Regions from separate parts of the Virgibacillus siamensis genome, predicted to be linked through region 1. Evidence: riboswitches for the same ligand, from Rfam matches in the RefSeq annotation. Region 1 holds a riboswitch; each other region holds the start of a gene.

Region 1 (2,270 bases):
CGGGGCCGGGAATTTTGCCAGAGATTGTGCAGATGCGGGGGTTAACGGTGTTATTATTCCGGACCTTCCACTGGAGGAGGAAGCAATTGTAAAAGATGATTTGCAAGAAAATGCCATTTCGTATATCCGGCTTGCTGCAATGACATCACCTGATGAACGGCTGCAAAAAATTGCTGAACGAACGGAAGGCTTTCTCTATGCTGTTGCTGTCACAGGCACAACCGGCGCCAGAACCACGCATGACAGCAACGTAAAAAACTATCTTCAAAAACTAAAAAACTATACCGATAAGCCGGTCCTGGCCGGATTTGGTGTTTCTACCAGTTCTCAAGCACATGAACTTGCTGAAGCATGTGACGGGGTCGTCATCGGCAGTACCATTGTTAATTTTTTACACGAGGGAAAAACGGAAAACGTCCAACAATTGCTCGAGGAGAGTGTCTAAATATAGATTAGTCACATCCGGGTCTTCCCCCGGGTGTGACTAGTTTTGCGGACGTAAAGTAAGAAATCGTGGATATCTATCTTAAATTCGTGGATACCCGCCCTGGAACCGTGAATATCTAGTTCAAATTCGTGGATATCCCCCCGGAACCGTGGATAAATCATTATAGAGGCTTCAGCTAAAATGGATGCTTTACATTATGAAAAATACCCGTTAAGATAATTATTAATAATTGAATTCCATTTTTTAGCACTAGGGGAGCTAGATTGGCTGAGAAGGACTTTGTTGTTCTGACCCTTGAACCCGAACCGGATAATACCAGCGTGGGAAAGTGCAGTCATAACAAATCATCCGACTGCATCCATATGGCTGCAGTTTTATATTATCCGGAATCAATATAAAGGAGGTTACATAATGCATGGAAAATGGGGAATCTTGGACAGCGGGTTTCATGATGCTTCCGTAAACATGGCTTTGGACGAAGCTTTGTTAAATTGGCATAGTGAAGGAAAAATCCCGCCTGTCCTAAGATTCTACGGTTGGAAAAAACCAAGCCTGTCACTCGGTCATTTTCAAAAGGATGCCGAAATTAATTACCGCAACCTGCAAAAACATCAATGCCAGCACGTACGGCGACTGACAGGCGGAAGCGCTGTACTGCATGATGATGAACTGACTTACAGCATCGTCATTTCCGAAAAAAACCCGGGTATCCCGTCATCCATCCAGGAAGCATACTATGTTTTATCCAAAGGAATCATTCAAGGATACAAAAACCTGGGAATTGAGGCAAATTACGCTGAAGATCTGTCCAGAGAGAGAAGCGCCATCTGCTTTGAACGCCCGGCATTTTACGAGATGGTTGCGGATGGCAAGAAATTATCCGGAAATGCGCAAACCCGCAAACGCGGAGTTTTGCTGCAGCATGGGTCAATACCACTGTCCATTGATGAAATCATGTTATTTGATTTATTTGTCTTTCCAAATGAAGAAGTAAAAGCAAGAAAACGACGCGCTTTTGCAAAGAAAGCAGCTGCAATTAATCAATTGACCGAACAAAAACAAACCTATGATACGGTAAAAAAAGCCTTTTACGAAGGATTCAGAGATGGTCTGGATCTTCAGCTTGAACCATTTACTCTATCTGAAAGCCAGTGGAACGAAGTATTTCATCTAGCCGAAACCAACTACTCAACCAAACAACCAACAAGGAGTGTGTAAGTGTGGCAAAACAGGAAGAATACATACGCAAACCGGAGTGGCTGAAAACACGAATCAATACAAATAAATCATACCGCGGCTTAAAAAAATTGATGCGTGAAAACCGATTGAATACTGTTTGTGAGGAAGCACGCTGCCCGAACATACATGAATGCTGGAGCGAACGCAAAACTGCAACATTCATGATTCTTGGTGATACATGTACACGTGGTTGCCGCTTTTGTGCAGTTAAAACCGGAATGCCGAATGAACTTGACTGGGGTGAGCCGAAGCGTGTGGCGGACTCAGTCAGCGTAATGGGGCTTAAACACGTCGTCATCACTGCAGTTGCACGTGATGACCTGAACGATGGAGGCGCTCAGGTCTTTGCCAACACCGTTCGCGCAGTTCGAAATCAGAATCCGGGCTGCACAATTGAGATATTGCCGTCCGATATGAAAGGTGACTATGAAAGCCTGCATACACTAATGGACAGTGGACCGGATATATTTAACCACAACATCGAAACTGTCCGCCGCCTGACGAAACGCGTGCGTGCACGTGCGATGTATGACCGTTCACTGCAATTACTTCAACGCGTAAAAGAGATTGCACCAAATACACC
Region 2 (2,270 bases), on a different contig from region 1:
AGTTACCCTCCCTATCATTTGAATCGGCTATCTCCACGGAATCAACTTACTCTGCAGTCCCCTTAACAATAAGGAGAAGAAGTAGCCAAAGAAGGAAATTAGCACCAGACCTACGTACATTTGCGTTAATAAGAAAGCTTTATAATTTACCCAAATGAGATATCCAATCCCGCTGTTGGCGGCAACCATTTCAGCTGCTACGATTGTTAATAACGCAATCGCCTGCCCCATTTGAATTCCTTCCAGCATTACCGGTAAAGAGCCAGGCAACGCAATTTTAAAGAAGAAATCTTTCGGACTCGCACCATAATTTTTAGCAACATCAATATAAATCCGGTCAATATTTGTTACACCAGCAGCTGTATTAATGACCACAGGAAAGAAGACACTGATTCCAATAATCAGCATTTTGGAAAACTCACCAATTCCAAATACAATTAAAATAATCGGCAACATTGCCAGTGTCGGAATTGGCATAAGCGCCATAACCAGCGGCGAGAAAAAATGTCGTATCGGCGAGTACATTCCCATCAGCAATCCAAGAATTATCGCAGGAATTACCCCCAATAAGAAGCCGGAAAAAATGCGGGCCAAACTGATTTTAAGATGCACGAACAGCTCACCGCTTGATCCCATCGATATTAACGTCTTAATTATTTCTGAAGGCGGTGGGAAAAAGCGCGGGTCCATAATATGCGTTTGTGATAAAATTTCCCAAAGAATCAAAATAAAAATTGGAGATGAAATGGTTAATAAACTTTTCAGCCTCTGATTGCGTTGTCTTTTCTGCCACTCAGCACGCTCCAATTGAACAGCAGATTGGTTGTTTTCCATGTTCTCGCCACCTTTCATGGACTATACTATGCATCCGCCCAGAAAGTGTGAGATTAAGATAGGCTGTTTTGTTGGAATAAAAACTGTTAAAATCCTTTAAACTTACAAGTCGCCCAGCTTTCATCATGGTTGGCCGGTAATCCTAAATTCTATTTATTTGGTTTAGTTGTAATGATGGACTTTACAAAAGCAGTGATATTGAGTACGCTTATAAATAGGAAAACTGCATAACTGAATGAACGCACTAGGGGAGCTGCAAAATGCGGCTGAGAAAGGTTACTTGACCCTTGGAACCCGATCTGGACAATACCAGCGTGGGGAAGTGCAGTACGTTATATATGTTGTTAATTTATACATATTACGCGACTGCATTTCTTTAGGGAATGCAGTTTTTTTAATTTTTACAAAAGGTTAGGAGCGATTGGAATGAATAGTTGCAGCAATTCAAGAATCACAGGGTGTCAATTCACTTTATTTCCGATGAGTGATGATTTTATTGATCTGATTCTATCAACCCTCAATGAAGTTGATACCTCGAGTGTCTGGAAAAAGACAGACGACGTCAGTACATGCATCCGCGGGAAAATGGTGCAAGTATTTGATGTCACTAAAGCTATTTTTTTGCATGCCGCAAAATCCGGCGAACACATTGCAATGACCGGTACTTTTTCGATTGGCTGCCCGGGAGATTCTGACGCAGATGCTTATATGAACGCACCGGATGAACCAGTGAACATGAAAAACTGCCTGCCCATTTCACAGCTGGCAGGATGCAAGATTGCCATTTACCCGTTAGGCAATAAGCAATATATGGATGCGATTTACAACCAAATTGATTTAGCCAAAAGTAAGGGCATTGAGGTAAGTCCGGACCATTATGCAACACGTCTTGATGGAGATGTGAAGGATATCTTTCATGCCATGCATGACGCATTTAACAACGTACAACAAGAGGTATCTCACGTTACCATGACCTTCACCATTTCAGCAAATAGTCCATCAACAAAAAGGGTTGATACCCATGGCTAAAACATGGAAATTAAAAGAAATCGTCTTAATGTCTGTATTAAGTGTTGTATGCGGGGTCGTATATATGATGTTCTCCCTTTTGGGACAAGGGATGCGGAATATTTTACTCCCATTTGGACTCGCACCGTTCGGATTTGAAATTATTTTTGGTATTTGGTTTATTGTTTCCATTATTACCGCCTATATCATTCGAAAGCCGGGGGCTGCATTAATTTCCGAAGTAGTTGCTGCTGGCGTTGAAATCCTTGCCGGGGCTCCGGGCGGTGCATCCACGCTTTTAACAGGACTGATCCAGGGAGCGGCTGCTGAAGTACCCTTTGCCCTAACGAAATGGCATGATTATCGTCTGCGAATTCTTATGCTGGCAGGCATGTCGGCTGCCGTTTTTAGTTTCATCTGGAACCTGT
Region 3 (2,270 bases), on a different contig from region 1:
GCAATGCACATATGAGCGGCACTGCCGGTGTCGGCCAAAAGAATAACGAAATGACATACGTAACGCCAATCAGAACAAAAAATGACACATGACCATTGACCATTACCTTCTGGATTGGCTGAATCATTTTCCTGTCCGCCCCAAGATCACGGAGCGAATGTAGCAGCGCCATCATGAATGTAATAATCAAAAAGATGCTAAACAATTCCTTTGCTGCAACCAGATTGGCATTAAATATCGAAATAAACCCATCAACAATATTTCCATTATATACCCAAGCAATAACGAACGTCCCGAGTAATGAAGGGAGTACAACTCCTTTCCGGAAAATCATTGTCAGTATAATAATCAATGTGAATAAACCGTATAACCAATGTGAGATGGTCAGCTCCATTGCAACCACTTCCTTTTTTGAATGTGCTATAGCCTATGCACAAAACGGGAGAGTGGTGTCAATGGAGAGGGTCTATTGGTTTATATATTACAGACGAAATGCGCGAAAATAATATCCTTCTTAATAGCTTCTTAATCTGATGATACTTCCCCTTCGGCACAATCATTACATAACAGCCTGCCGTCTATCTGCTCACCATCAAAAAAGCCATTTTCACAGTAAACATTTTTCCCGCATGCCTGACACGCACCGATTAACTCTCTCATTAATATCACCTCTTTCTTTAGTATAGAAAAATAGTCCCTTGCATGCAAAGGACTAAAAATGGTGAGCGGATAATTTTAATGGGTAGATTCGATTAATGTTTTCGGTTGCTTATAGAATAACAGAAACACAAGCACAGCAGTCAAAATAAATGACGGCAGCATATAGGAGCCATTATAAAGCAGCGAATACAGCCATACGGGTTGTCCTTTTGGAGCTGCTTCTGCAAAAAATGCTATCCCACCAGCAAAATGCGCTAAAAAACGCAGCCCGGTTCCAATAAAAACACCAAGTGCAATATACAGAAAACTGCTCTTTCCATTACCTTTGCGGATGGCATTTCGAACCGGTTTGGCAAACGCGCCGGCAAGACCAAGCACCGTAAATGCCACAATGTAATCAAGAAATCCCTGAAGAGGTGTCAATATATATGCACCAAACATTATTTGCAGAACTCCCCATAAAAATCCTGATAAAAGACCGCCTTTCAGCCCCCAGCGGAATGCAACAATAAATATCGGAATCATAGCAAACGATACCGAGCCGCCCTGCGCCCATATTTTAAAAGATAAGAACGGAATCATATCCAATAACAGCGCCAAAGCTGTAAAAATAGGAACCTCCACTAAAAACAGTGTACGCTTCGATTGCACAACTATCTGCCTCCCCTTCCCTGTCGGCACGGTCGCCAACATGATTTTTGCACACAAAAAAAGCAATGCCAAGGGGAAGCTTCCTGATGGGGAATCCGCTCACATCGCTAATGTAATCCATCAAAAAAAGCCACCATCCCTACGCTAGTATTAACTAACAGGTTCAAAGGGTAAGAACAACTTGTTCACTCTCAGCCGTTTGGCTCCCCCTGAAGGCTTCTATTAATTTGCTTTTTATGTTAATTGTATTATATCGTACCTGAAGCGGAATGACAAAATTATAGTTTCATAAATTCTTCAACATCTTTTACACAAAGGGCAATTGCGCTCTCCCAGAAATCGGGTTTTGTCAGATCTACATCCAGATGCTTCGCGGCCAAATCTTCCACCGTCATCCGTCCGGTATCCCGAAGCAGTGCAATGTAGTCATCTTCAAAATCGCCGCCAAGTTCTTGTGCATGTGCGTAAATGCCAAGACTGAATAAATAGCCAAACGTGTACGGGAAGTTATAAAATGGTACACCGGTTATATGAAAATGCAGTTTGGATGCCCAGAAATTTGGATCATAATCAGTGATGGAATCTCCATATGCATCTTTTTGTGCCTCCACCATCAACTCATTTAACCGTTCCACTGGTACCATACCATTTTTCCGTTCTTCATAGAAACGCTGCTCAAAGTTAAACCTTGCCTGAATGTTCATGAAAAAGGCAATACTCCGCTGAATTTTCGTCTCGAGCAATGATTTCTTTTCCTCCGTGTCTGACGCGTTTTTGACGGATGCATCAGCAACAATCATTTCAGCAAACGTTGAGGCTGTCTCCGCTACATTCATTGAGTATCCCTGGTTCAGTCCATGCATATCATTCATAACGTGCTGATGATAGGCATGGCCAAGTTCGTGAGCTAATGTTGCGATGTTGGATGATGTCCCGGAGTAGGTCATGAAAATCCGGGT

Evidence for each region. A riboswitch is a leader RNA that binds a small molecule or an ion and turns the genes downstream of it on or off. The one in region 1 is predicted to bind thiamine pyrophosphate.
Region 2: another riboswitch for thiamine pyrophosphate. It lies ahead of B1K71_RS07015 (YkoF family thiamine/hydroxymethylpyrimidine-binding protein); the one in region 1 lies ahead of B1K71_RS01575 (lipoate--protein ligase family protein).
Region 3: another riboswitch for thiamine pyrophosphate. It lies ahead of thiT (energy-coupled thiamine transporter ThiT); the one in region 1 lies ahead of B1K71_RS01575 (lipoate--protein ligase family protein).

Annotation. Positions count from the first base shown of each region.
Region 1 covers NZ_FUIH01000006.1:132,598-134,867, reverse strand. The annotation lists gene trpA (tryptophan synthase subunit alpha) at 1-445, shown strand, start outside; TPP riboswitch at 690-792, shown strand; gene B1K71_RS01575 (lipoate--protein ligase family protein) at 860-1,666, shown strand; gene lipA (lipoyl synthase) at 1,669-2,270, shown strand, end outside.
Region 2 covers NZ_FUIH01000007.1:679,637-681,906, reverse strand. The annotation lists gene B1K71_RS07020 (ABC transporter permease) at 28-834, opposite strand; TPP riboswitch at 1,071-1,172, shown strand; gene B1K71_RS07015 (YkoF family thiamine/hydroxymethylpyrimidine-binding protein) at 1,261-1,863, shown strand; gene B1K71_RS07010 (ECF transporter S component) at 1,856-2,270, shown strand, end outside.
Region 3 covers NZ_FUIH01000007.1:842,452-844,721, reverse strand. The annotation lists gene B1K71_RS07840 (hypothetical protein) at 1-394, opposite strand, end outside; gene B1K71_RS20255 (hypothetical protein) at 526-660, opposite strand; gene thiT (energy-coupled thiamine transporter ThiT) at 736-1,311, opposite strand; TPP riboswitch at 1,431-1,531, opposite strand; gene B1K71_RS07830 (M3 family oligoendopeptidase) at 1,590-2,270, opposite strand, start outside.